2 regions of the Priestia sp. JSM ZJ58 genome follow, and region 1 is predicted to be linked to the other one. Evidence: riboswitches for the same ligand, from Rfam matches in the RefSeq annotation. Region 1 holds a riboswitch; the other holds the start of a gene.

What was found. A riboswitch is a leader RNA that binds a small molecule or an ion and turns the genes downstream of it on or off. The one in region 1 is predicted to bind cyclic di-GMP.
Region 2: linked by a shared signal. The riboswitch ahead of ACH6EI_RS19000 (anti-repressor SinI family protein) and the one ahead of ACH6EI_RS13700 (anti-repressor SinI family protein) in region 1 are both predicted to bind cyclic di-GMP.

Annotation. Positions count from the first base shown of each region.
Region 1 covers NZ_JBISEM010000001.1:2,587,490-2,602,643, forward strand. The annotation lists gene ACH6EI_RS13655 (EpsG family protein) at 1-514, opposite strand, end outside; gene ACH6EI_RS13660 (glycosyltransferase family 2 protein) at 559-1,452, opposite strand; gene ACH6EI_RS13665 (glycosyltransferase family 1 protein) at 1,483-2,592, opposite strand; gene ACH6EI_RS13670 (glycosyltransferase) at 2,604-3,671, opposite strand; gene ACH6EI_RS13675 (glycosyltransferase family 4 protein) at 3,634-4,797, opposite strand; gene ACH6EI_RS13680 (polysaccharide biosynthesis protein) at 4,837-6,669, opposite strand; gene ACH6EI_RS13685 (hypothetical protein) at 6,701-6,850, opposite strand; gene ACH6EI_RS13690 (CpsD/CapB family tyrosine-protein kinase) at 7,131-7,781, opposite strand; gene ACH6EI_RS13695 (YveK family protein) at 7,768-8,496, opposite strand; cyclic di-GMP riboswitch class I at 9,179-9,277, shown strand; gene ACH6EI_RS13700 (anti-repressor SinI family protein) at 9,302-9,448, shown strand; gene ACH6EI_RS13705 (helix-turn-helix domain-containing protein) at 9,792-10,124, opposite strand; gene ACH6EI_RS13710 (anti-repressor SinI family protein) at 10,438-10,581, opposite strand; gene ACH6EI_RS13715 (alpha/beta hydrolase) at 10,808-12,361, shown strand; gene ACH6EI_RS13720 (DinB family protein) at 12,377-12,847, shown strand; gene ACH6EI_RS13725 (nucleotidyltransferase domain-containing protein) at 12,983-13,768, shown strand; gene ACH6EI_RS13730 (hypothetical protein) at 13,833-14,030, opposite strand; gene ACH6EI_RS13735 (hypothetical protein) at 14,494-14,691, opposite strand; gene fosB (metallothiol transferase FosB) at 14,807-15,154, opposite strand, start outside.
Region 2 covers NZ_JBISEM010000001.1:3,654,708-3,669,861, forward strand. The annotation lists gene ACH6EI_RS18965 (PTS fructose transporter subunit IIC) at 1-449, opposite strand, end outside; gene ACH6EI_RS18970 (PTS fructose transporter subunit IIB) at 472-789, opposite strand; gene ACH6EI_RS18975 (PTS sugar transporter subunit IIA) at 809-1,255, opposite strand; gene ACH6EI_RS18980 (BglG family transcription antiterminator) at 1,255-3,252, opposite strand; gene ACH6EI_RS18985 (methyl-accepting chemotaxis protein) at 3,484-5,196, opposite strand; gene ACH6EI_RS18990 (hypothetical protein) at 5,339-5,761, opposite strand; gene ACH6EI_RS18995 (XRE family transcriptional regulator) at 6,096-6,446, shown strand; cyclic di-GMP riboswitch class I at 6,547-6,633, shown strand; gene ACH6EI_RS19000 (anti-repressor SinI family protein) at 6,654-6,776, shown strand; gene ACH6EI_RS19005 (histidinol-phosphatase HisJ family protein) at 6,900-7,691, opposite strand; gene ACH6EI_RS19010 (HPP family protein) at 7,924-8,481, shown strand; gene ACH6EI_RS19015 (zinc ribbon domain-containing protein) at 8,575-10,029, opposite strand; gene ACH6EI_RS19020 (zinc ribbon domain-containing protein) at 10,092-10,997, opposite strand; gene ACH6EI_RS19025 (DUF969 domain-containing protein) at 11,375-12,079, shown strand; gene ACH6EI_RS19030 (DUF979 domain-containing protein) at 12,080-13,045, shown strand; gene pcp (pyroglutamyl-peptidase I) at 13,060-13,701, shown strand; gene ACH6EI_RS19040 (flagellin N-terminal helical domain-containing protein) at 13,931-15,028, shown strand; gene ACH6EI_RS19045 (hypothetical protein) at 15,120-15,154, opposite strand, start outside.

The DNA.
Region 1 (15,154 bases):
AGAAATAACTTTTCCAATTTCCTTCTATTAAAAATTTTGTTGCTGTAAATATAATCGCTGCTGCTAAAGTTTGTCTAATCCCGTTCATTGTGACTAAAAATAACCCACCCGTTATATATATATACAGACTTAACTCAAACATTCGCGAATATCTATATAAAACGAACACAACAAGAACGTTAGTTATTAAGGCAGTAGTAAAAACCAATATCTGTGGATCTTCTGATATTTTTTGTAACAATATTTGGAGAATTCCAAAACCTATATCTTTCCCATTTTTAATAGAATCCCATGTATAATCGTTTGTTTCATAAGAATGCATGTAAGCGAAAGTATCGCCTATGTTGTTTCTAAGGCCTGATAACAAAACTAAAGATACTAATGCAATAAAGGTAAGCATCTTTTTAGGCTTTATAGACACTGTTGAAATATTTGTTATAACAGTATTCCCAAAGTATCTTCCAAAAAAAGAAAATATAAATACTAAAAAAAGGTTAATCCAAAGGAAAGTCATATTATGTACCCTCTCAAAGACAAAAACAGAAGTTGTTAAACCAATTAAATTTTAATGGACTTTGTTTTTGCCGTGATATAGAAATATAATGCTATCCCTAAAGGCATCGCTAAAATTGTTAAACTTTTACTAGGTGTTTCTTTTAAAAACAGCCAATTTTTACTTATAAAACTACTTGATACATAATGAACAGCTTGCTTAAATTTAAATAACATACTTCCAAAAGGTAAGCTCATCAATTCTTTACGATAAAAAGCAAAACCGCGAGGATTTTTACGATATTGATTTAGCATATTAAGTGATGATCCATCTGGTAGATATTCTACACAGCATAGTACTTCATTCATGAGTAGCAGTTCATATTGCTTATCAATCATATGATACTTATAGGCTAACCCCACATATCTTTCATTTTGAAATAATGGGTATGGATATGGTTTTGTTAATGTAGTTCGATAAACTAGTTTTTTATCACCCTTCACCCCGTGTTTGTTATATAAATCGAACAATGTAGAATGTTTAATATCTTTTGGCAAACTTGTACCTACTATTGCACCATCGTTATAAGAATCTAAGCCAATAATTCCACTAAATTTTTCACTGCCATGTTTACTCCAAAAGTTTGTGATCTTTTCAATAGCATCGTCTGGCATATAGTCATCTGAGTCTATACAAACATTTAATTCGGTATCGATAAGCTCATATGCTGCGTTGTGAGCTCCGTGCATTCCTTGATTTTGTTGATAGTAATATCTAATCGATATTTTATTATCCTTCATCCAACTTTCTACCAATTCTTTCGTATTATCACTTGATCCATCGTCAATGATTAACCATACAAAGTCTCGACATGTTTGTCTTATTAAACTTTCATAACATAAATGAAGGGTATAAGCTCTGTTGTAGGTTGGAGTAAACACCGTTAAAGTAGGAACCATTTTTCTTTCCCTCCTAATTTCTTCATACACTCACAGCGCATGTTCTCTATAATATTCCATCAGCCACTTAGACATTGTTTTAGTATCATACCCTTGCTCATTTAGTATTCTTGAAGTGTCCTTATGTTCATACGATGCGGACAGAATTTTATCTGCCCAAGTTTCAGTGGGTTCTCCTAAGCTTATATATTCTACATTTCCTGTTATGTTTGATTCGACCGTAATTGTGTCTGAAACAATGCACTGTAAACCTGCCGCTTGTGCTTCAACCAATACAACCGGAAGTCCTTCAAATAAGGAAGGAAACAAAAATAAATCCATTGCTTGCATTAAGTTTGAAATATCATTTCGAACGCCTAAAAATTTAACATTAGCTGAGAGACCTAAGCTCTTAACTTTCCTTTCAATACCCTGGCGTAAGTCTCCATCTCCAACTAGCGTTAATATCGAATTAGGTCTTTGTTTGTAAACAGCATGGAATATATCAATTAAGTACTCATGGTTTTTTTGCTTATTAAACCTGCCAATATGCCCGATAACAAGTTGACTTTTATCAATGCCAAGCTCATTTCTAATATCATTTCGCATATTTTCGTTATATCTAAACTCTTTAGTATTCACAGCATTATTTAGGACGATCACTTCCTTAGTACTTGTAGACCTATTATTAAATAACCATTGACCTGCCTTTACTGAACAAGCAAAATAACTATTAGGATAATTTTTCATTGAATACCTAGCGTATAAACGAAAAGGCAACTTAAAATCAATTCCTAAATCACTTAAATGACTATGTGCAATTCTGCAAGGAACTCCGACTCTTTTTGCTGCTCTTAATACAAAGCTACTGTTTTCATTAATATGTGAATGTACTACTTTATACTCGTTATGATTTATAAAGAACTCATTTAAGTGCTTAAAGTATTTGCGGTAGTTACCAGGTCTTATTGGGGGCATTCGAAAAATATTTCCTCCAAGTTTTTTAATCTCCTCATCATAATGTCCTTCTTCCATACGATGGACCATAAAATCAAACTGTATTTTACTTCGATCCATTTCCCGGTAATAGTTCATTAACATCGTTTCAAGTCCACCACGGTTCATGATGGTCACTACTTGCAGGATCCGAATTGGTTTCAAAATCTTCACTCCTATCTAACAGCCTTCCTAAGGGTCTCTATTGAAACTAATAATATATAAAAACCTATTGAAATACGCATTTTTGCGCAGTAATAAAACACCTTCCAAATGATTGGAAAGTGCGACAGTTGAAATTGACTAAATGAGCGTTTTATTCGATAGTCGTTTAAGAAGGATTTTATATACTTTATTTTTAACAAACCGGATAACTCGTTACTTTTGCTGATTGTATTCAAACCAAGGCCTAGTGTATTTAAGCAAATTCGATTATTCAAAGCAAGATAATACTCCTCTTTCATATTTTTACTTTTTAAAAACATCTCAATTATTTTATAGAGATTAAACCACTGCTCCAGTAAATTCGGCTTAAAACCTGTTGTTACAGAAGAATTGTTTGCTCGCCAATAATGATAAAAAGGGTTGTTTAAAAAAACGAAAGAATTGGCGTAATACACTACTTGGATGTTAAACAATGTATCTTCGTTTGTGCCGATCTGCTTGAGGTCAACAAATGTAAGGTTATTTTGCTTGATAATATCTGCACGATATAGCTTTGACCACACAGTCCCCCATGCATCCAACAATTCTGGATTTGCGACTTCTTGATTTAAAGGCCCTACTAATCTCCTCATCACATTCAATTTAACTTCTTCATTCTCATAGGTAACTTTATTGGGCAAGTTAAATATTTTTTCCTTTGAATGAGTACCAAATTCACGAGTATATGTGCACATTACAATATCTATTTTATCTTTGATTGCTGTATTGTACATGGTTTCGTACATCTTGGGCTCTACCCAATCATCTGGATCTACAAAACCTATAAAATCTCCGGTAGCAGCTTTTATTCCTTCGTTCCTAGCAGATGATACTCCCATATTATTCGTATTAATTATTTTAATACGATAGTCTTTCTTGGTATACTCATTAAGAATTGGGAGAGTAGAGTCTGTCGAACCATCATTAACTGCGATAATTTCAATTTCTTTAAGACTTTGTATTAATAAACTATCTAAACATCTGTTTAAATAATTTTCCATATTATATATAGGTACAATTATACTTACCCTTGGATTCATTTATTTCCTCCGCCGCATATCTCAAATAAATATTGTTTAACTCTTTTTTCACTTCGTTTAGAGAAAAATTCTGTGCCCTTCTCTTACCTTCCATTGACATTTTTCTATAAAGTTCTTTTGATCGATATATTTCTAACAGTCTAAAAGAAAAAGTTTGATATTCATTTGCTGGTACTATATATCCATTTTCACCATCTTGTATGAGCTCTATATGTCCTCTATTTGAACATGCCACTACAGGTAAACCACAAGCCATAGCTTCCATAATATTCACAGGCAGCCCTTCACGAAAACTTGATGCCACTGCCACGTCACACATTGGAACAATTTGATCAAGGTCGTTTCGATAACCCAAAAAGTCCACCATATGAGAAATTTCTAAGTCTGCTGCTAGTTCTCGGCATTTTTCCAGCAAAGGTCCTTTACCTGCTAAAAGAAGTTTTGTCTGCGGAATTTTATCTTTTATAAGTGCTAGCGACTGAATAAGAAGCTGCTGGTTTTTATTTTTATTAAACTCGGCTGCGTAAAATAGTAAAAAATCATTTGGCTGATACCCAAATGATTTTTTAAGCTGAATTTTTTCCTTTTCATTTACGGGCTTAAATTTGTCTGTGTCAATTCCTACTCCGTGCACGTGCTCAATATGCTTAGCTTTAAAACGCTTAGTTGCCAATTGGTAATCTTCTTGATTGATTGTAATTAAGCAGTCTGTATAACGGGCAAGTATCTTTTCTATCGGATAATATAACAGCCAATTCACAAAAGGTGCTCCTTTACAAAAGTGAAAACCATGAGCAGTATAAATAACGGCCGTTCCTTTTTTTCTTGCTTGCCGTGCTGCTAAACGCGCTATCACTCCCCCCATTGGAGTATGACAGTGAATAAGATTGTATTTATTATGATCTATAACTGCTTTTAATTCCTTATAAGCTTTCATATTTGCCGTGTGAAAGGGTGATCTTTGAATTGGAAGGTTATATTTTTTATCAACATAAGGAAGCTCCATATTCCCGCTTGCAGCTACATGAACCTCCCATCCTTGTTCCTTAAACCATTCGATATAAGGCAAATGAAACGCTTTAAAATGAAAGTCTACGGTTGCACAAAACAATACTTTTTTAGTCACCTATACCACCCATCTGTATAACGTTTCAACTTCTTTTCTTTAACTTGAAACAGAGACAATTTTTTTAGAAGCCGAAGTTAGATTATTATTTGCCAAACTTAATAACGTTTCCCTTAAAGATTCTTTATCCATCGTCTCATATGTTGCAATAACCTCATTAATTTCTTCTACATATAGTTTTGCTGTTTTTCCAACATAGATTTTTGGATATACTTGCTGTTCATGAATTTCATCTTCTTTCAACAATTCTTCAAAAAGCTTTTCACCTGGCCTCATACCGGTATATTTTAAGCCAATTTCGTCGATGGAATTTCCAGATAGCTTTATTAAATTTTTAGCAAGATCTACTATTTTTATTGGTTCTCCCATATCTAAAACAAAAATTTCTCCTCCGCCAGCTAACGCTCCAGCTTGAATAACAAGTCTTGATGCTTCCGGGATTGTCATAAAGTAGCGAACCATATCCGGATGAGTTACGGTTACCGGTCCTCCTTTTTCAATTTGTTTTTTAAATAACGGAATGACACTTCCTCGACTTCCCAACACATTACCAAATCGGACTGCAACGAATTTTGTAGCGCTATGTGCATCCATTCCTTGAATAATCATTTCTGCCAGTCTTTTCGTTGCACCCATCACACTTGTGGGATTCACTGCTTTATCACTAGAAATCATGACAAAAGTTCCTACACCATGCCAGCTCGCTGCCTTTGCAACATTCATGGTTCCAATTATATTATTTTTAACAGCCTCTTCTGGATTACGCTCCATTAGCGGCACGTGCTTATGAGCTGCAGCGTGATATACCACGTCTGGACTATGTACATTCATTACCGACATCATCCTCTTAGCATCTTGTAAATCGGCAATCTCTGTTGTAAATTCAATGTTTGTCTCTTTAAACATATTTTTCAGTTCCATTTCAATGGAATAAATGCTGTTTTCACCGTGACCAAGTAAAATAAGCTTTTTTGGACTGAATTTTGAGATTTGTCTGGAAATTTCTGACCCAATTGATCCGCCAGCTCCCGTCACTAAAATTACTTTATTCGTAACATAACCGGAGATACTTTCAACATCCATTTCCACAGGGTCTCTTCCCAAAAGGTCTTCTACTTGCACATCTCGAAACTGATTTACTGAAATTTTCCCTGTAACAAGATGCTCAAGCATAGGCAAGGTTTGAGTTCTAGCTTTTGTCTTAGCACATTCCTGAAAGATGATATTTAATTCCTTTTTACTAAGGGAAGGAATGGAAATAATAATATTTTCAATGGCGAATTTTTCAACAGTTTCTTCTATTTTCTCTGCTCCACCTAGGACAGGAATACCTAAGATATCAAGGTGATGCTTTTTTATGTTGTCATCGATAAAACCAATAGGAAGAAGATTGCTTCCATTTTTCTTTAAAAGCTGCCTAGCTACCATAGTACCTGCAGATCCAGCGCCAATGATTAACGTTCTTTTTTTATTGCTTGATTTGTTTATAATAGAATCCCGATACATTCTCCACACGAATCGTGATCCCCCCATTAATAACATATGCAGCAGCCATGTCACGGCTAACAGTCTAAAAAATGTTTCTTTAAAAACCAGTTGCTGAATGATGGCAGCACAGAGAATAGAATAAGAGACAACTTTAAAAATGATGACTAGTTCTCCAATACTTGCATATTCCCAAGATTTTTTATAAAGTTTAAACCTAATCGAGAAAAAATGATGACTCAACAAAAACGCAAGTGAACTTACAATAACAGGAAAAGTAATTACGTAAATACTCGCATCTACAAGAAAGCGGCTCATAAAAATAGCTAACATCACAATACAAGAATCAACTACAATAAATAAAGACAACCTTTGTCGATAAGTCATACACGTTCTCCTTTCTTTAGTTGATAATTTGTTAGTTGTCTACTTCAAGAGCCTTTATCCTTTTTTGAATCGTACTATTCAAAAATTCCCCTATTCCAATCTGCTGCTCTTTAGATGCATCTTGCTTAATGTACCCAACAACTTTTTTAATAGATTTTGGATAATTATCAAAACTCCCCATTGCACTTTACATCTCCTTCACTATAAAAATAATAAAGCCCTTATGTATACGTTTTTTGTAAAATCGTATACATAAAAGCTTTATAAAAATTGAAATGGGCATTTAACCCAGCCTCACACCACACTTTTGACGACTTGCGTCTAAGGTTTCTTTCAACCCACAGCATGATCGAGTGCCTGCATTGATAACGGCAAGTAGGCATCGCCAACCTATTTTGTTAAATGTCTTTTTAAAGAACAATAATGTTCTTTATTGAGAGCTAAGATATAAAAAAATATTTTTATTTTTCATTCATAACTGCGCCTACTATTTTAGCTCCGGCAATATCTAGAACTTTTTTCGCTTCTTTTATTTTCTCCACCTTTGTGTTGCCTCGCTTCAAGATTAATATTACTCCGTCACAGTACGTTGATAATAAACTTGTTTCAGGAGACATTAATACAGAAGGAGAATCAATTAGTACAACATCATAGCAAGCAGACAATTTAGCCAACAAATTTTTCATCTTTTTATTTCCCAATAACTCTCCAAAGTGTTTTGAAAAAGAGCCGCACGTTAATATATCTAAATTCTCTACTCTTGTTTGATGTACAACTTCTTCGAAAGGTTCTTCAGATTCTAGTATATCTATTAATCCCCCATTGTTTGGTATATCGAAAATATCTTGAATTGCTGGATCTCTTAAATTCGCATCAATTAATAGGATTTTCTCTTTTTTTTGGGCCATGGAAACAGCGAGATTAGCTGCCGTAGTTGATTTTCCTTCTCCCGTTTCAGGAGAAGTAATAAGAAAAAGCTTGCACGTTTTTTCCTTTGTTAAAAAATGAACGTTTGCTCTAATTGCACGAAATTGATCTGAAATAATAGAATTAGGATGAGAGTGGGTAAAGAGGATTGGTGTTTTCACTTTAGATTTTTTACTTACTGCCAATGGTCTCACTCCTTAATTCTACGTCTGTTTTAGCAGATAATTTTAATTTTTGTTTATTCATGCTCGAAATTGTTCCTATTACCGGTACACCTAATAATTGTTCCACTTCACTGTCTTTTTTTACTCTTCCATCTAAAGAATCTAGCAAGAAAGTAAGCCCAAGTCCTATTATAATACCTGCAATCAAAGCGAGCATGATGGTGCGATTTTGATTTCCATCAATAGGAGAAGAGTTCTTTGCTGGAGATAATAATTGGACTCCTTTAATACCTAGAATATTCCCTACTTCTTCTTTAAATACTTCAGCTGTTGAATTGGCGATTTTAACAGCAGTTGTGGGATCCGTACTTGTTGCAGAAAGACTAATGATTTGTGATCCATCAAGGCTTGCCGCCTGGACTTGACCTGCTGTGGCTTCTGCAGGCTGCTCTAAATTCAACTGTTTTGTTACCTTTCCCATCACGATCGGATCTTTAACCATTACTAGAAGCGTACTCATTTTCTGGGTATCTACATCTACAACCACTCTGGTCGAAGCTTGATAATATACTGTAGTATTATTCTGATGACTATAAAAAAAGCCAGCCAGTGTAGTAAAGATAGTAACGATAATGATAAGCCAAATACGTTTTTTAATGACTTCATAGTATTCTTTTAAATTAATGTCTTTACCCTTTTGTTGGTGGAGAAAATTCTTTTCTTGCAGTGTACTCATTAGAACCACCTTTGCTTCAATTATTTTTTAATGTTCTTGATATCAAAAACTAAAATTCTTTATAACGAACAAAAAACCACTTTTACTTAACTCCTTATTTTCGTATGCGCTCCAAACTCTAGTTATTAGCTTCTACCTCATTTTAATTCTTTATAAAGAACAAGTCAATATTAATTTAAACTACAAAGTCTAAATATGTACCCATAGTCCTTTTGAATTTCTGATATAAAATATAAATCTTTATTGTTTTTTATAAAGAACAAATTCTATTGAGTTAATAACTAAGTAAACTCATAAAATAATACCGTTAAAGAAGTTGAATTATCACTTATCTCACCTTCTTTATAAGTTCCGAGTTCAGATAAGTGACTAGAAGTATTAATTATAAATATGAATAGCTTTATAGTAGGTAGTTATGCATTTCAGATGTTTGATTTAGAAAGTCTCTTTCTTTTAATATTTTATAGCTCTTTAAATACTTTTCTATAAATACAATAAAGAAGTGAAGTTTATACAGCTACCATCCATCCTTTAAAATATTGCCTAAGTGTCCACTCTAATAAATTATACTTCATCCTTAGTTGTAAAACTTAACCACATTTTTATTCTAATTATTATAAAACCGACAAATTATGACACATTCAGGTATTTTCTTGCAGTAAAATGTTCGTAATACAAATGATTCAGAAAAGAGCAAACTGTTTGAAAGAGCACGACGCAAAGCTGCGGGTCTAAAGTCATGGCAAAAAATATAAAAGACTATGATAGCCGGGTTACCTGATAGAGAAAAGTTGGAGGTAGAATAATGCTGAATCGTACTAACGTTATGGAAGAAAATAAAAAGGTAGAGAAGCTAGATAAAGAATGGGTTGAGCTTATGGATACTGCTTATAAAATGGGGATCTGTATTGAAGAAGTAAGAAGATTTATCGCTTATAATAAACCTCGCTAAAAGGAAAAAAGAGGACACAAGGGATTTAATTCACATAGGGATTAGATTCTTTTTTTTGAGCTGAGAACTATTAAAAGAGTGAATTTGTTTGTAGACGCTATACTTTAAGGGTTGTTTACTGCCATCAAAATAAAAGGAAAAATTTGTAACATACAGTTAGAATAGGAAGGGAAAAAGATGATTTTAAAAGCCGCTGCCTCTTAAAACGTTGAACTAAGCGAAGGAATTATTTTAATTTTACTTGACAATAACTTTTTTAGTAACAATCAAGAACATTTAAGACCTTTAGGGGCAGCTACAATTAATCAGTTTCTACTGCCCTTTAAACCAAATGCTCTTGAATTCATTGATTTGAACGCTGCCACTTTTGGAATTCAAGAAACTGTTTGAATTGCTCTTTGCTTATACCAGATTCAGCCGCTTCTTTTGCTAAATCTAACCATTCATTATCTATAGAGGTTGAGCTATCACTCTCGGAAGAATCATGAATTAACTTATCTACACTGACATGTAAAGAAGCTGCAATCTTATTTAGAAATTGAATAGAGGGGTTTAACTGAATATCTCTTTCGACAGAGGAAATATAAGACTTAGCTACTCCAGCACGGTTAGCAAGCTCAGTTAATGATATTCCTTGTTTCTTTCGAAGTTCCCGGATACGTTGACCAATTGTCATATTTATCACCCTTAATAAATGCTTATAAGGATAATTGTACCACAGTTCTATACTAAATCCTATAACAAATTAAAATCGCTGGGCTATGAAAAACTGCTTATATGGATTGAAATAACCTTATTATGTATTCAAAATAAGATGTCATGTTTTGTACAGCCAAGCCGTTCAATCGATTGTAATTATATGGTGATTTTTTTACGCGTTATAAGTTTTATAAAAAATGATTATTCACTTCCTGTGCTAAAATGATAAAAAGGAATTTAGTTAAGCTATCTTCCCTGTATCAGATTCTTCTTTACTTCACAAAAGGTTCTTATTTATTATATTCTTTCTTATTGAATTGGTTTGGATTAGAGATAAATTCTTTAACTTCTTGTATGCTAACCCCTTGATTTTGCGCTTCTAGCATTAAATGAACCCATTCCAAATCAACAGTACTTTTATCATTTGCGCTCATCATTCCAGTCCCCTTCATTTTAAATTTGATAACGCTTTCTAAAAAAATGACCAAATAAAAAATACCTATTTTTCCCTGTTTTTTTACAGTATAATGGACATTGCAAGAGTATTAGACATTTTTTATTACTAAAAGCACCAATTTTTTTGAAATTTTTGTCTATTCCTATCATAATGATTTTACCGTTACACAAACGCTACAGTTAGATACTAGGAGGATTGCTTTTATGCCTTTTCTGCATACGGCGACAGAAAAAATTTACTATGAAATTCATTCGCCCGTGTTCACTGACAAGACAGAAACCGTTGTTATGGTTCATTCTTGTGTCACTGATCATACGCTTTTTGATTCTATTACTGCGGAATTAACCCAACATTACCGTGTTATTCAATACGATTTGAGAGAGACAGGACAGAGCACCTCTGCTACAGGGGAGTTATCGTTTGAGGCTCATATTGAAGATCTTTTCCTCTTATTACATACGTTAAATATAAAGAAGTGCTACTTAGTTGGAGTGGGATTTGGAGGACAAATCGCTGTTAAATTTGCTGCACGCTATGAATTTCTTGTTGAAGGACTGATACTATTGTCTCTTCCTTTTTATTCAGATAGCACCATTCAAAAGATTAAGAGATGTTACAACGAAGAAAGCAAAAATCAAATACCCGTAGAAAAAATTTTCGAATTAGGCAGACTAGAAAGTATTGAACATGCAAATATACAACAGCTGATTGAAAGACTTAAAAAAATGGATCCTAATGTATATTTCCACTTCGTTAAACTTTCTATTACAGCCAATCTATTTCAAGAGCTGAGCAGCATTTCACTTCCTGTACTCACTTTATCTGGCCAAAATGATTTGTTGTTTTCATCTCAGTATCTGATTTCAAAAACGATGTTTTTAAAAAACTACAGTCATATGACCATACCTAACGCACATTCTTTGTTTCTAGTAAAAGAAAAAACAGCTTTATTCAGAGAAATTGTCGTAGATTTTATTAAAAGTAATACATACCAGCTCCCTTCTTTAAAGAATGATTCTATGAAAATACTAAAAAACTGGGAAAGTGATACGGCTATAGACATACAAAAAGACTTCCATGCCCACACACCCTCTCTTAAAGTAGATTTCTTGTACTCTTTTTCCGTCTATGTAAATGGTCAGCTTATTACAGAAGGCTGGAATAAGCGCTTTGCTCAAGAAATTTTACTATATCTTATTTTTCACCATTCTATCAGCAGAGAACAGCTATGCGAAGCGCTGTGGCCCGAAATGCCTTTAAGCAACGCCAAAAAGAATTTACGCGTCTACTTGTCTCATTTAAAAAAATTATTGAACGCAGAAAATTCAGAGCCGGTTTTACTTGTTAACAGGCAGCTCATTTCTTTAAATGCAGATGTGTCAAGCGATGGATTAGATTTACTAACTGACCTTCAGTGGATAACCGAACAGTCTGACCCGGCGCTGAAATTCAAGGAAGCTGAACAGCGACTGCATCAATTAGTTCCTCATTATTTAACAACGATTTATGACGATTGGTTCCTTGATATCCGAGTGAAAATAGAGATTATTCTTCTTGATCTATTAATATGGATGAAAGAATGGCTTTGTGAAAATGGAAAAGTTTCAAAAGCCGTATTTTTACTTATTAAATTTATTGATTTAGTAGAAGAAAAGGAATTCATTTATGATGAAATTGTCGATTGCTATATCAAGCTCGATAACAATGAAAAATCAGAGTACTGGCTGGATCAAAAAATGCGGTATTTAGTTGAATAAAAAGGATGTGAATACATGAATTCGTACTGTGAGATGGTGTTTAATCAGATACACGTCAACATCCATTCTCTAACCGCAATCATTGATGAGGTTACAGAAGAAGAGCTTGCCTATCGTCCCCTCCCTCACAAGCGGTCTATTCAAGAACTGCTGCAGCATTTATGTCTCATTTGTAGTGCAGACTATTATATTTCCTTAGGCTACTCTGCAGATAAAATGAATGACTTTTATCTGCAGCATCCAGCTTATACAAACCTTGAACTCAAAACAGCTTTAATAGATGGTTTTAACCAGCTAAAAGCAGACTACTCTTCTTTTGACGAACAAAAGCTATTTTCACTGCAGACATCCTATTGGGGATGTACGTATACGCACTTTGAATGGCTGCTTGAAATTCAGTCTCATTTATATCATCACCGTGCAGAATTGTATACGCTTCTAACCTGTTACCGCAGAAACCAATTGGATGTCGTGCTTTTTGAGTGATATAATTTTCACTTTCAATATTTCCTTAGCTTTTTAGAGGCCTAAAGGAAGCTTCTTTTAGTTATTTACCATTTTCCATCCATTATGAAATATAATTTGTATATAGAAAGCATTAAAAGAAAAAGAGGTTGGCTTATGAAAGAAACAATTGTTGCAGCTTTAAAGAAAATTGAAGAAGATTACGACGTGAAGATATTATACGCTTGTGAATCTGGAAGTAGAGCATGGGACTTTCCATCTAAAGATAGTGATTATGATGTTAGATTTATTTATATTCATAAGAAAAATAAGTATTTAAGCATTGATCCAATCGGTGTAGGTAAAAAGCGAGATGTAATAGAGCTACCTATTAATGACCTGTTAGATGTTAGCGGCTGGGACTTAACCAAGACATTAAAACTTTTTAGAAAATCAAACCCACCTTTACTAGAATGGATGCAATCAAACATTGTATATTACAAGGCGTATTCAACATTTGATAAAATGAAAGAACTACATTCTAACATCTTTACTCCTACTTCTTGTATATACCACTATTTAAATATGGCTAGAAATAACTTTAGAGAGTATTTGCAAGGTGATGAAGTAAAAATCAAAAAATATTTTTACGTTTTAAGACCTGTGTTAGCTGCTAAGTGGATTGAACAATATAACGAATTTCCTCCGCTAGAATTCCCTATTCTCTTAGAGAAACTGTTACCAGAAGGAGAATTAAAAAAAGAAGTTAGCAAGCTGTTAAAGCGGAAAATTAGTGGTGATGAGTTAGATTTAGAACCACGCATTAATGTTATTAATGAATTTTTAAACTTAGAAATTCACCGTTTAGACAAATACGTCCGAACTTTATCTGTAGAATTAGATGACCCTACATATGAATTAGATCAATTGTTTAGAGATACTTTAGACGAAGTTTGGAACTAAGTATAAAACAAAAAGGCTTATCCCTAATGCAATTAGCAGCGGATAAGCCTTTTATTTATATCTATTAAAGCGGTATATTATTATTCGTATTTTTTGTTTCATTCAAATAGTTCTCCACATATATTTGTTCTGCATCTGTAGCATTTTTAATTCCATTCTCTGGACTAAATTCAATGTTTCTCCTTATTGCTACACGATCTGCAATGTAACCCATTGCTAACAAAAACACTATACATCCGCCTGCCCACAACCACATTGTCATCTTAATACCCCCTTTTTCTTCTTTAGTTCACCTAGCGTTGCGTAATACAGCATATATCCTCCGCAGGATAAAAGCCCTCCAACAAGTAAAATCGCAATTTTTTTAATAACTATCCCCTCCACATTCTTTTAAACAAAACAGAACTAACAGATAATTTGACTTCATATTAAACGTTTTTCCGCAAAAAGGAATTTAAATTAACATTCCCTATACTTACTATACGTTTTAGTACGAAGAAAAGTTTCAGAAAATTACATTAATAATTTTTAAGTTAATTTTCAACAAATCTGATTATAATTTTTTATGTTTCATCCTACTAGTTCTGATTCAAAATAATAAATTTGCAATTTTTGTAGTAAACTGACTTGTTTTTCTAAAGTGGAAATTAACCATTTTCTTCATAAAAATAGTACTATTTTCAAGAGGAATCTTTTATTTCTCCTGAGAATAGTACTACACTATATTAGATAACCTTTATTTTTGTTTTAATTGTATAATATGTATCTGCTAAGAATCCTACTGCAAGTCCGCTAATCATACCGTACGGTAATACACCTGATACATTTTGATAAAAAGTGCCGATTAACATTGCAGCTAGGATGCCGAAAAGTACGCCTATCACAATATGCGAACCAAACTTCACCTGTTTTGCGGTATACATTCTTCCTCCTCCTCACTTTTTTTCCATTATATCACAACAGCATCGTTTATTTAATGATAACTGAGCGAGGAATGCGAATGTAATAAAACTGTAACCTTATATAACTATTTTAGTACTACTCTTTTGGCGAATAAAATGTCATATGAGGCTTTTCTTCTTGGTAATACGCTAAACGGTCTTGGAGCGTACCGGTATGAAATTCAAATTTATGCCCATCTGGATCCGTAAAATAAATAGATTTTTTGTCTCTCTCGTCACGATTTCTTCCAGGTAAGATATTTACATTATGCTGTTTTAACAGCTCTTTTGCCTCGTCAAAGCTTTTAATGGAAATAGAAAATGCTAAATGAGTATACGAATACTGAATTTCTGATCTAGGAATATTTTTTTCTTCGTTTAACGCCAGCCACAATCCATTTAGACTAAAGTAAGCGGTGGACTTTCCTTTTACTAAAAGTTCCGC
Region 2 (15,154 bases), 1.1 Mb from region 1:
CCAATTACGAGTGAACTAGTAATCGGAATGATAAAAATAGGCATGATTGGCCGAAGCATAGTCGGCACTCTCCAGGTTTTTACCCACTGAACAAAACAGCCGGCTAAAAATCCTAAAACAATCGCTCCGAGAAATCCTGCTTTTACTTCACTGTCACCAATCGGTGTGTTAGCGATGTACCCAACAATCATTCCCGGCACAAGGCCAGGCTTACCCGCAATGGAGTAAGCGATATAGCCTGCTAAAACCGGAACCATCATCGTAAATCCAGCTGTACCAATACTTAAGATGTTATTCATTAAAGGGTTGGTGACTTCCATTCCATTTTCCCCAGGTGTTCCTGTAGCTAACGCAGCTGCTATGCAAATGCCGCCCACTACAACCGCTGGAATCATGTAGGAAACACCCGTCATTAAATGATTTTTTAGGATTTTAAAAAACTCTTTCATAGCACCACTCTCCCGCTTCCATTTATACTTCTTGCGTCATAAGCTTTTCTGCTTGTTCCAACACTTTCTGAGGATTGGAAATGGCTTCTGCTACTCCTACTTTTAATATTTTTTTGCCGGTAAATCTTTCTTCTCTTTCAATGGCGCAGCCTACAGCTAAAATAACAACATCCGCTGAGTTAATCTGTTTTTTCTTTAGTTCATTTTCAATGCCCATTGCTCCTTGCGTTTCAATCATCACCTTGTGTCCTAATTTCTTTCCAGCCTTTTCTAAAGCAGATTGAGCCATATATGTGTGTGCAATTCCTGTCGGACAAGCCGTAATTCCTACAATATTCATGTTTATTCCTCCTCAAATTTTATAGAGCTATTGCTTTAAGTGTTGAACATACTTCTCTTACACCAGGAGCGTGAATTAACTCTTCTCGAAATTCTTCGTCCATAAGCTCCCGGCTAATATTAGCTAAAATTTTCAAATGAACATCCCCGCTTTGAGCTAAAGGAACGCCTATTAAGAAAATCAATTTCACTTCTTTATCATCGTCTTCATCCCATTCAACTTGCTCGCTTACTCTTCCAAATACAATGAATGGCTCGACTACTTGATCGGACTTTCCGTGCGGGATGGCGATAGAATATCCGATAGCCGTAGAGAACTCTTCCTCTCTTTTTAAGACGCTATCAATATACTTATCGATTGATTTGATTTTCCCAGACGAATAAGCTAAATGCCCTAGCTCTTTAATAATGTCTAATTTATCTTTGGATTTTAAGTCAAGTGCTACTAAGCTTTCACTAATAACCATTACATCCCCTCTCCCAACAGCTCCATCACTTCTTCTGCCGTTGTACATTCTGTTAATCTAGTAAGGGTGTTCTCAGAATCAAAGATACTGTACAGATCTGTAAGTATATCTTTGACAACAATTTGTTCACCAAATTTTAATGCAAGCAGAAAGATAATTTTCACTTCTCCTTCTTCCCAGTCCAACGCATTTGAGCACGTGGCAATAATAATTTTAGAACGCTCTACGTACTGATCTTCTCCGTGAGGGATCGCTACTGAATTTCCTAGTGAAGTAGAAGCTATGTTTTCACGTTGAACAACTGATTGCTTAAAACCTTCCTTCACGTATCCTTTGCTTTGAAGCTGGTGACATAAATAATCAATTAGCTGTTCTTTATCTGTAAAATTCACCTGAGGAAAAATCAACTGCGGATCTAGCATTTTAAATAAATTGGCACATGTTATACTTGCTTCTTTTTTCGAAAATGTATCTTCCCAAAAAAAGTTATTAATATTTTTAATGTCCACTTCACTTACGAGCGAAGAAATTGTAATAACCGGCTTCACTTCAATATGTAAAGGAACGGTTGAAATAATAAAATCAATGTTGCTTAAATCAAAGTGAGATAGCCTGCCTAAAGAGATAACTTCTGCTATTTCCAGCTGAGGAATAAGCCGCTTGATTCGATTTGCGATTAGCTGAGATGTGCCAATACCTCCGGGGCAGACGACAATTGCTCTTTTTAGCCCTACGCATCTTTCGATTGCTGCTTGAAAATGAAGCGTTACATATCCAATTTCATCTTCATTTACTTTTACATTCAATTTTCTTTCGATGATGGAACAAACAAGCCACGTCATGCCAAATGTTGCGGAATACTGATGTTTGATTTCTTCTAGAAGCGGGTTTTTGATGTTAATTTGATATTTCAAGCGGTTAACCATCGGTTTAATATGCATGAGCAGACCTGTGTACAGCTCTTTGTCACCTTGCAGATTCAGATTCATTACCTTGGTCGAAGTTTGAACCATCTCGTCTACTAACTCTTTTAACGAACTATCCGCGTGGTTTACAAATAGTTCAACATTACTTGGTGAAATATCTTTTTCCATACCGGAACATAATAAATACTGCTTTATATAGTGGATTTCATTTTCCGGGATACTGATATCGAAACATTCAGATATTTCTTCACTTACCTCTTTAGCAATGGTATACATTTTCAAAACGTAATCCGTTTGATGATGCAACTCTGGCTCATTAACAGCTGCTATACGCTGATGAGAGCGAACACGCTTAATTAAAATTAAAATGTGTGTAACTAAATTCAGAAAATACGTATGACTGATGCGATACTGAAGCTTTTTCTCTGCACGCTCAATGATGTGTTCTACCTGTGTGACTTCAAGGTCTTCAAACAAGTTGGATAGTCCTGAGAAAGTCGCGGCATCCAGCCTGCTGCTGGATTGAATATCGTAATCCTGCTGATAATTTAAATTTAAAAGTTCATTTGTAATACCAGCAATTGCTCTTCGGGTACTTTCTTCATTTCCTTTTACCCTTGTGCCTTCGTGGTTTTTTACTAAAAGTAAGCCGTAGGACTTTAACCATTCTTTTACTTTCTCTAAGTCTTTTACAATCGATGTTTTACTTACCATAAATTCTTCTGATAACTTTTGAAGAGAAGTCGACTGATTTGCATATAACAGCTGCAGTATAATTTTCATCTTTCTTATTTTAGTTGATAGAGGATCAATTTCTTCTTTCTTTAGATCTAAATCATTTAACAGCATGAGCTTATAATCTGGTTTGGCCTTGATTTTAATTCCTACTCCAGGTTTTTTATGAAGAGTGGCGCTTCCTTTTGATAAATAGCCAGAAACTAGCTTTAAATCATTATGCACCGTTCGCTCTGAAACTTTCATTTTCTGAGAATAGAAATCAATCGTTTTGTACTCTTCTTCGCTAATAATTAACTGTAATAACTTCTTTTGTCGTGTTGTTAACATCTCCATTTCTACAAACCCCTTTTTTATAAATCATGGATTGTAACGTGTACTTGTTTTTATTTTTGTAAACGTTTTCTTGTTAGTTAAATCTTATCACCTTCTTTTGATAACGGGTATATCAATTCTTTGCAACTTCACTGTTGAAGAAAGAGCACAGAACTATGGTAGAGAGTACTTTGTAGCTTAAATAAGCCTACTTCATACAAAAAACATGGAGCGCTGGCTCCATGCTTTTTCTCATATTTTAAATCTTGCAATCAATTCTTGCAGTTCCTCCGACATATTTGCTAAGTCCATTGCCGATGAAGCAATTTCCTCCATGGAAGCAAGCTGTTCTTCAGTTGTAGCTGATACGTTTTGCGCACCGGCTGCCGCTTCTTCAGCGATGCCGTTAACTTCGTGAATCGCCTGCTGGACTTCAAGCGTACCTTTGGCTAGATTATGAATAGCACTTCCGATCTGCTGAATTTGATTCACTACGTGCTGCACAGCTTCGTTAATTTGCAGAAATGACGTACCCGCTTGTTCCACTACTGCTAGGCCTTCTTTTACTTCTTTGGTGGTGACCGTCATAAATTGAAGCGTTCGAGCTGTTTCGCTTTGAATGAGTGCAACTAGATTTTTAATTTGATTCGCTGAGTTGGATGAACCTTCTGCTAGTTTACGTACTTCACTTGCCACAACGGCAAAGCCTTTTCCGTGATCTCCTGCTCTTGCTGCTTCAATAGCTGCATTTAAAGCAAGCAGATTTGTTTGATCAGCAATGGTTGTGATGACATCGTTAATTTGACTAATTTTAGCTGAGTGTTCGCTAAGACCTTGAAAAACAGATGAGAGTTCGGTGACATTTTCGTTGATTGATTTCATTTGTTTGGCTGCTGTTTCAACGGTCGCTGTTCCGCTATTTGAAATCGCAGCCGTGTCGAGTGCTCGCTTAGTGATTTGCTCGACATTTTCAACAACTTCTGATGTTTGGTTCGTAATGCGGTGAATAATGGTGGAGCTTTCTTGAATTTGATTCACTTGATGGTTGGATCCTGAGGCTAGTTTTTCAGTGATGCCTGAAATATGTTCAATCGCACTGTTGTTTTGTTCTGCGCTGGCGCTTAGTTCTTCTGAAGAAGCTGCAACCGTTGATGAAATGTTTCCAACGGACATAATCATTTCTTTTAATCCGCCAATCATTTTATTAAATGAAGCGGTAAGGGAGCCAATTTCATCGTTGGATTCGTAGGTGCCTTTCACTTGAAAATCCCCGTCTTTTGCTGTTTCCATAAGGTTTTTAATATCGTTTAAAGGCTTTGTAATCATGCGTGCAATCAGAAGTCCAATCCCTATTGTAAGTAGGATGACCAACGCGCTGACGAGTAAAAGAGTAGTAACCGCTGATTTTGCGCTTTGCTTATTTTTTTGGTAAATGCTTTTTGCTTCGTCATTGTTTATCGTTTGAAGATCATCTAGCGTGTTGTTTATGGTTGTACGCAGGGGGACGATTTGTTTAGAAAAAACGTTATAGGCTTCATCTCCTTTTTCATCTTGAGCAAGCTGTATAGCTTCACTTCTTGCTTGTGTTAAGTTGCCAATATTCTCTTCGTATACAGCTAATTTTTCTTTTTCACTATCTAGCAAAAATGTTTTTTTATACTGTGCCATGAGCTCTTTATTTTCAGCTTCTTTTTCTTGAATTTCATCGAGACGCTTACGCTGATAGTTTTCACCTTTTGATAAAATCATTTCAAGCGTATTCGCATCAATTGCTCGGTTATTCGTACGAATTTGCCCTAACTGCCTGATTGGCTGCAGGCGGTCATTGTACATAGACTCCGAGCTGTCAGCAATTTGCTGCGTGTAGAAATAGCTGATGACTGCTACTGTAATTAGTGAAATCGTCGAAATGATAACCATGATTAATAGCTTTCGATAAATACTTAAATTGCGCAAGACCCCCATACCATATCCCCTTTTCACTGATTTTCTTTCCCTTGCACTTCGTTATATCTATCGGTCATGAGGCTTGTTCTATCCATAGTACATTTTTGAATTTTTATCGAAATAAAAAACGCGCTGAAGCAATCAGCACGTTTTTTCTCCATTAGTACACAAGGCTTTCGATCATATTGATGACGTTTGTTTCTACTTCTTTTAATCTCTTTTTACTTTCACTTTCCGTCTCTTGATTCACTCCAAAATAAAACTTCACTTTTGCCTCTGTGCCTGAGAGGAGAATCGCAAACCAAGAGCCTCCTTGCAGCCAAAATTTGAGTGCATTTGCCGAAGGCCAGTTCATTCTTTCTTGCTGAGCGGTCAGTAAGTTGGTTCTTATTCCAGTTTGATAGTCTTCTATTTTTTCAACTGTCGCATCCGCTATTTCTGCAGGAGGATGCTCATGGAATACGTTCACAATACGGCTAATTTGTTCCGCTCCGTCTTTTCCTTTTAAAGTGAACGAAGTCAGAGACTCGTTGTAATAGCCATAGGTTTCATAAAGCTCTATTAGCCCATCATAAAGCGTCATGTTTTGCTGTTTGTAAAAGGACTCTTCTCATTTACTTTTGGTCACGTTAGTCACTTGTTTGTGCAAGTCACTTGGAGCGCGCTGTGATGGCTCCATTTTGTCCACTCAGTTTTCCAGATCATGGTTATCTCTCCTGTCTTGTAGGTTTCTATCTTTATTGTGAAGGATTTCTATGAACCAACTATGAACTTCACTAGAGACTTTCGAACTAAAAAAGCTTCTAAAAACAAGAAGTCATTCGTTATAAAGAACCTTTTTTATAATTAAATACATAAAAATAAACTAATATGCGTTATAATGAACAAAAAGGATATAAGAAAAGGATGAACTTAACGTGATAGGAACCAAAATTAAAACTTTACGATTAAAAAACGGATATTCTATTACACGCTTAGCTGAAAAAGCCCGTATCTCAAAGTCATATTTATCTCATTTAGAGAAAGGCCTAAACAATAACCCGTCTATTCACATGCTAGAAAAAATAGCTTTTTCTCTTAATACAACAATCGATGAATTAATTGAAGCAGGAAGCAGAGATTTTGCATTTTCTTCAAAACTATCTCTAAGCAACGAGTGGCTTTATTTAATAGAAGAAGCAATTAACGATGGAATGACCAAAGAGGAATTTACTGAATTTCATTCCTATTTAAAATTCAGAAAAAAAATGAATACATTAGTTGACTAATTATTTGATTTTTTTATGACAATCGACCTATTTCGACAGCATTCATGACAAACATACTATATAATGAACATAGGTTATATATGGTAACTATTACAAATTATCCAGACAAAGGCAAAATTATTGAAAAATAGTGACGCAAAGCTTCGGGTCTAAGGCCTATTTTGGCTATGACGGCTGAGTTCCCTGGCAAAGGGTGGATGAATCGTAATGAAAGAAGAGAATGTACTGTCGATCGATCAGGAATGGATAAGTCTTATGCAAACAGCTCGCGCAATGGGGCTGACCATAGAAGAAGTCCGAACGTTTTTAAAAGAGTTTAAGCAGAATTGAATACAAAAAGCACGCTCAGATCAGAGCGTGCTTTTTGTATTTTATGCTCATTATTCTTCTACCATTTCCTCATAGAAACACGTGTATAAAAAACGCTTGAAGCAGATGTGAAACACCATTTTATTAAATACGAATTCCTTTTGGCTGACGCTGGTCAAACGTATAAATCTCCGTAAATCCGCACTGTTTCGCCATTTCAACCGCTTCTTTCATATGAGCTCCTACCGTTTCAGCAAAGTGTGAATCAGATCCAATCGTTAAGATTTCTCCGCCTAAATCGCGGTACAGCCCAACAACTTCAAGTGCCGGCAATGCTTCGCCCAGCTTCCCTCTTATACCTGAAGTGTTAATTTCAATTCCAATATTACGATCAATGGCTGTTTTCAAAATCTCCGCAAGAACATCTTTAAATTGATGAAAGTCGTAAATACCATATTGCTCAAACGCATAGCGCTTCATTAAATCTAAATGAGCCAATACGTCAATGTCGGCTTCGCTTACTAGCTTATACATTTCATTAAAATAAGCGCGGTAAATTGCTTCTTTATCGTTCAGCTCCAAATGTTTACGAAGCTTGATGTTATTAATGTTATGCACCGACCCTAATATAAAATCAAAGTTCTCTTGCTTCACCGTTTCTTGATACTTCTCTTTTAAATAATGCGGTTCACAAATTTCAATTCCTTTTTTAATTACTAGCTGGCCTTGAAATTGATCTCTGCATTCTGCTAGTTCTCGTTCATATTTATCAAAATCCATATGACCGTACGTTGGTGCTAATGGATTTAATGAAAAGTGCTCGGTAAAACAAATTTCGTTTATGCCGTTTTTCACAGCTTGTTCGCAAACTTCTTTCATGACTGCCTGTGAGTCGAATGAATTGTTCGTGTGATGATGGTAGTCTACTAGATACATAATTTAGTCACCTCTAAGTTTATTATACATCTCTCCTGTACTTACTGCACACGGAGACCCTTTTCCCCTCCATTACGCCTTTTTTGGTTCGTAAAAAGAATTTCCACTAAAAAAAGACGTTTTTCCTCTTCCAGTAATCCTTGTTTTCTTATAAACTAACTTAATATAGCAGATGTTCTGACATACAACTTGACAAACAACTTTTACTTACAAAGGAGAAAGGAAAGAAGAAATGCAGATTGAAAAAAGTTTCTCTCAAACAAAAAGTCCCTTTCTGTCTTACTTAAGCTCTTATGCTAAAAAGATGAAAGGAGAACTAAAAGAAGAACCGAAAATCAATTATAGAGATGCAGTCGTTTCTTCGATCGGAGGCTTAATTGCGATTATCATTAGCAGCGCGATTGCACTAGCGCTTGGTTATCCAATGGCGCTCGCTCCGATTGGCGCAACCTGCGTGCTTGTTTTCGGAGCTCATAAAGGGCCTTTATCACAGCCTCGTCACGTGCTTGGAGGGCACTTACTAGCAACGGTTTCTGCACTTATTATTTGGAGTTTATTTCATCGAAGTCTTATTACGATTGCGATTGTGCTGGCTTTTGTTCTTATTTTAATGATTCTTACTAAAACCGTTCATCCTCCTGCTGCGGCTAGCGCGATTGTCGCCATTAACACTCAAGCAGGCTGGGGATATTTAGGTATTATTATGATTTGTGCATGTGTGGTCGTATTGATTTCTACCGTGTATAACAATTTATTTCAAGATCGGCAGTATCCCAGGTATTGGGTTTGATACATAAAAAAGACGTCTCCTCATAGAAGACGTCTTTTTTTATTATTTTTCCTTACTGCCTTTTTTGCTATTTCAGGGTCTATTTATCAGCTTTTATTTTACTTCCGTTGAACTAATAAGCTGGTAAACTCCCAAACTTCCATCAGATAATTCTTTTACTTTATGAATACTGTTGAATTTTTTGTATTTAACAGATCCGTCTCCATACGAAATATCATACTCTTCTGTTGTATATACTTTATACATAGAGTCATCTAGTTTTGTTACTCTATTTACATTAAAGCTTAATAAATCTTCTGTTATTCCTTTTTTGATTAGGTAAGCTGTATAATCTTTTTGTTCCTTGTATTTTGGTCCGTTAGTATCGATATAAGGCGCTGCAACAGAAAAGTCTCCACTGTTAATTGAGGAAATTGTAGCGTACATATATTGTTCGATAAAACTAGAAACTTCACTAGTAGATACTCCAGAATTGACTTCCAAACCTTTGTCCGTCGTCTCTTGATTCTTAAAAGGAGCCGATGCTTTTGCCGTAGCTGCTGTCGTATTTTTTTCATCAAAATTAAGCGCAACATCTTCTATGCCTTTTTTAATTGATACTTCTTCCGTTTTCTTTTCTCCGCGTTTTGCATATAGTTTTACTGAACCGTCCATCGGGAGTGGCCCTAAATAATCAATATCGCTAATTTTTGTTTTTGTGTCTTTACCATTAACGAACAGCGTCGCGTCATCATAATCTGAAGAGATGTATACTGCATGATCTGACCAATCAAACTCAACGTTTACATCTTCTCCGTTGGTGGCTTCAATCTCTTGTTCGTTTTCAACTTTTCCGTAATCATTTTGCACTTCACCTTTTAAAGTATGTGTACCAGGTAAAAATGGACCAATCTTTTTAGAAGAGTCACTGCTTACCGTTCCAGCTTTTTGACCGTCAATATATACTACTGTCGCATCTTCTGTAGACTGAGCTTTTGCATATACAGGGTTTATTTGTACCGTGTAATGATCAAAGATTCCCCACTTCTTTCCGTCTTGTTCTAGCTTAGCGTATGAAGAGTGATCTTCGCTTGGAACCCCTGCTTCAAGCGCTCTGCTATCTGCCGCTAACCCTTCAGAGATTGATTTCATTACATCCGGATTTTCGTGCAAATATGTAATAAATGATTTTGTTTGCTCATCGTTGGCTTCTAGTTGAATTTGACCATCATTTACATATTTTTTTACTTTATCAACATCATTGCCCTTTACTGAAGCAATAAATTTTTCTGACACAGCTTTAGGCGACATCATTGTTTTATCTATTCCGTAATAAGCGCCGCCAAGTATAGCAGCTGCTGCTATAACTGAAATGGCTATAACCTTTATTTTTTTATTTGAAGGTTTTACCGATTCTTTCCCTTCCTCTACTGAAGGTGCAGGTTCTACATAACGCTGTGATTTTGCTCCTTGGCTAGAAGTCTCTTTTCTTTCGACGGGATGTCCACACTCTGGACAAAATTGATGCTCATTGGTTAACTGATGTCCACACTCTTTACAATATCCCAATTTCTACACTCCTTTTATAGTGTTATGAAAAAGCATCGCTGTAAACGATGCTTTCTGCAGACTTAAAACAGATCATTTAATTCACTGCTGTTTCCCATTCTTGTAATAATGGTTTTGGCTTCTTCTCCTAAACCATTCGCAATGAACGTCAGTACAATCGTAATGACTACATATACAATAAGAGTGCTATAGATACGATCAAGCCCATTTGTTCCGCTTTGCTTAAAGCTAGCAATCGTAAATGGAACCACAAGGAAAATACTCAGTAAACCAAAATTCATAAAATAAGAGAAGTATTCAACGTGAAGAAATGCAAGCATAAGTCCAATTAGAAGAAGCGCTGTTGGAATAATCATAAACGTGCCAAAGCGTGAGAAAAATCCTTTAAAAGAAACGTCTACCTTTCCAAACTTTGCTGCAACATATGTTGCCCCAATAATAATCGCGAGTCCAATAAAAATGAAAATCCCTTGTTTAAAGACAAAATCGGTAAAATTGAAGTGAATGATGCTGTTGATATCTGTGGCTTTTATTAAATCAGCGCCTGTATTAAAATCCTCCATGTCAGATGGAGCCAGCTCTTCACTGATAATAGGAAGCTTGAACATGCTTCGAACAAATTGAATCAACAATAGCTTCCAGCCTACATACAGCATAATGGGTATACTAAGAGCATAAAGAATGAGGGTGATAAGAGCATTAACGAATTGGCTTTCCCCTGCTGCTTGTGCTGTAGCTGTTGGATTTTTAATTCCTTCTGCAAAATAACTAAAAAATGATTTTGACACTTTTTTCGCCTGACGGACACGCTGATTAGGCTGTTGAGGCGCATACGCAGTTTGTGACTGAGGCTGATATTCAGATGCTGCTGCTGCCTGGCTTACAGCTACCTCTTCTTGCAATTTATGACCGCACTTCACGCAAAACTTTCCGCCCTCATTAAAATGGCCGCAATTTGAACAATTCAAATACTCCTTCCCCCTTCAATAAATTGTTTAAAATATAGTCATATAGATTTGTTTTATTAAAATCTATATAATTCTATATTCATACCTTTTAGCATTATACACCATTTTTGGTATTTTAGGAGAGGTGTTTTCAACGGATCAACTAAAAAAATTACTACCTAAACTCCCTAGCAGAATTCTTTCTTTTACTTCTGAGTCCATGGACATTATATAAATCTTCCTTCTATAATTTTGTTTCACCAATAAAACTATTTTATGCCTTAAGCATCTTGTTTTAATTTTCAGAATTGTTTATACTCGAAACATCTTTGTTTTTCTAGGAAAACAAAGGAGGTGAATTTGCAGCACGGTCTATACATACTGGAGGGGGATTTTTTATGTTGAAATTAATTGGGGTTTTGCTAGTGGCAGTGGGATTTTTATTTCGTTTAAATACACTGCTTGTTGTGACTGTTGCAGGCATCGTGACGGGCCTTGTGTCAGGTTTGTCACTGCATGAAGTAATCACGATGTTTGGTCAGTTCTTTGTCGATAACCGCTATATGTCTATGGCTATTTTACTTACTCTTCCTATCTTTGGCGTGTTAGAAAAATACGGGTTAAAGGAACAAGCGGAAGTCCTGATCAAAAAAGCGAAAAACGCTTCTTCTGGAAATGTTTTACTTATATATCTTTTTATCCGTGAAATCTCAGCCGCAGTCGGCTTAAATATCGGAGGACATGCTCAATCCGTACGTCCGCTAGTGGCGCCGATGTCTGAAGGTGCGGCTCGTGCCAAATACGGAGAGCTTCCGCCTAAAGTCAAAGAAGATATTCGAGCTCACGCAGCCGCGGCTGAAAATACGGGCTGGTTTTTCGGAGAAGATATCTTTATCGCAACGGGTGGAATTCTTTTAATGAAAGGATTTTTTGACTCCGTAGGGATTCATGTCGACGTCTGGGATATGGCGCTTTGGGGCATTCCAACAGCCATCGCAGCGCTGCTGATCAGCACCATTCGCTTCCGTCAGTTAGACCGCAGAATTCACAAAAAAATGACCAAACACAACCCAACATCATCTTCAAAGACGGAGGCGAGCTAAATGAAAAGCATCCTGACGCTCGATACGATTTACTACTTACTCGGTATTATTGTCGCTTTTATCGCGATTCGAATCGCACGCGATCACAACCATCCTAACCGTTTAGGGTCTTCTCTATTTTGGGTGTTGTTTTCCGTTACGTTTTTATTTGGCAACGTGATTCCGCCTTTTTATGTAGGATGTTTAGTCATTATTATGGTGCTGCTTGCTTCATTTAATCGTGTAACTAAATCTAATGAAGCCGAAACACCTGCTGAAGAACGAGTGGCTCACGCGCAGCGATTAAAAAACAAAATCTTTTTACCGGCTTTATTTATTCCTATTTTTACAATTATCGGCACCCTTCTGTTTGGGAAAATTAAATTTGGAAACTGGGCGTTAATTGATCCAGAAAAAGTCACGTTAATTTCACTGGCAATCGCAGCTGTTATTGCATTTGTCGCTTCAATGGGCGTCACAAAAGCAAAAATGGACGTGCCTGTTAAAGAAGGAAGCCGCTTGCTTCAAGCAGTTGGCTGGGCAGTTATTTTACCGCAAATGCTCGCAGCGCTTGGCGGCATCTTTTCAAAATCAGGCGTTGGAACAGTAGTATCAGATATTGTAAGTGACATTCTTCCGACTAACTATGCGTTTGTTGCTGTGCTGGCTTATTGTCTAGGAATGCTGCTATTTACGATTGTCATGGGAAATGCCTTTGCTGCGTTTGCCGTTATTACAGGAGGTATTGGACTTCCGCTGATTGTACATATGCACGGAGGAAATCCAGCGATTATGGCAGCTCTTGGCATGTTTGCTGGCTACTGCGGCACGCTGTTAACGCCAATGGCAGCCAACTTTAACATCGTGCCTGCCATGCTGCTTGAATTAAAAGACAAAAACGCCGTGATTAAAGCGCAAGTGCCGATCGCTTTATCCGTTTTTGTTGTGAATACGTTATTAATGTACTACCTTGTATATCACTTTTAAAGGAGAGTAATAGAATGACAACTGTATTACTGACTGGCTTTGAACCATTTGAAGGTGAAAGTATTAACCCGTCCTTAGAAGCAGTAAAAGCTCTAGACGGCGTAGCTGTTGAAGACTATCACATTATCGCTAAACCTCTTCCTACTGTTTTTGGTGAATCAATCGCAAAGCTTCATACGTATATAGAAGAAACCAGCCCTTCTATCGTCATTTGCATTGGACAAGCAGGCGGCCGAGAAGGCATTACGGTCGAACGCGTGGCCATTAACGTAGACGACGCGCGAATTCCTGACAACATCGGTCAACAGCCTATTGACCGCCCTATTATCGTAAACGGCCCCGCCGCATACTTTTCGACACTGCCCATCAAAGCTGCTGTCGAAAACTTGCGCCAAGCAGGCATTCCAAGCAGCGTCTCTCAAACGGCTGGAACGTTTGTCTGTAACCACGTGTTTTATGGACTGATGAATATGATTCAAAACTGCTGTATTAAAGGAGGATTTGTTCATATTCCTTACCTTCCTGAACAAGCTGTGAATCATCCTGCGAAAGCTAGTATGTCGCTGGATTTGATTGTGGAGGGAGTGTTTTCCATTGTAAAAACCACTATCGTAACGGAAGATGACATTTTAGTTTCAGGTGGAGCTACTCATTAATACTAAAAACCAGTTCATAAAAAGAGCTGGTTTTTCTTTATATATATGTACAGAGCTTTCATTAAATAAATTAATGAAAGCTCTAAACAACCTTACCTCTCAGTCGATATATAGTATGAACGTATTTTCTTAATATGTTCAATTACTTTTATCTCGTCCAAGGGCGAGAAACTTCTTGCATACAAGGATGTAAGCCAAGAAGTAAAACCATTATACGGAGGTAAGGAAAATGAGAATTAATCACAACATTACAGCTTTAAACACGTACCGTCAGTACAACACAGCTAACAATGCACAAGCAAAATCTATGGAGAAATTGTCTTCTGGTCAGCGTATTAACAATGCGGCTGATGATGCAGCAGGTCTAGCTATTTCTGAAAAGATGCGTGGACAAATTCGCGGGTTAGATCAAGCTGGGCGCAACGCTCAAGATGGCGTTTCATTAATCCAAACTGCTGAGGGCGCATTAAATGAAACTGCTGATATCCTTCAACGCATGCGTGAACTCGCTGTTCAAAGTTCTAATGATACAAATCAAGATGATGTAGACAGAGAATCCATCAGCTCTGAAATTACAGCTTTAAAAGAAGAAGTAGATAGAATTTCTAACACAACTCAATTTAATGGAAAAACACTTTTAAATGGTACATTAGGTTCTAAGATTGATACTAACACTACTAATACAGATGCTTTTGTAGCAGGAGTAGCAAGTATTACAACATCAGGTTCTAAAGCTCAAGAATATACAATTGCTGTTGATAATACGGAAAACACTATTACTTTAACAGGCGCAGATGCAAAAGCTCAAACTTTATCTTTAAAAGATGGCGCTCAAACTCTAAATTTCTCTGATTTAGGCATTACAATGAAGACCAACGAAGGATATACTATTGCTGGTGATGAAACTGACACCAAAAAAATCACTGTACTTTCAGGTGAAACCAAATTCCAAATCGGAGCTAACGCTGACCAAGAAGTAGGTCTCTCTATTAACAATATGGGTACTACAGGGTTAGGAATTAACGGTATTGATGTGAGCACTCGTGAGGGAGCTAAATCTGCTATTAATACAATCGGTGACGCTATTAATACTGTTTCTACTCAACGTTCAAACTTGGGAGCTTTACAAAATCGTTTAGAACACACTATCAATAACTTAAGTAACCAATCAGAAAACCTAACGGCATCTGAATCACGTATTCGTGATGTGGACATGGCGAAAGAGATGATGGAGCAAACTAAGAACTCAATTCTTTCTCAAGCGTCTCAAGCTATGTTAGGGCAAGCTAACCAGCAACCGCAGAACGTACTTCAATTATTACGTTAATTGGTATTAAAAAAGAGTCTCCGTAACGGAGACTCTTTTCTATTTGTTTATATTAGAAGTCATAATAAAAAGCTCACCAATATAAACTGACTTATCGTTCTGCACTATAGTTAACAGCTGTTCGTG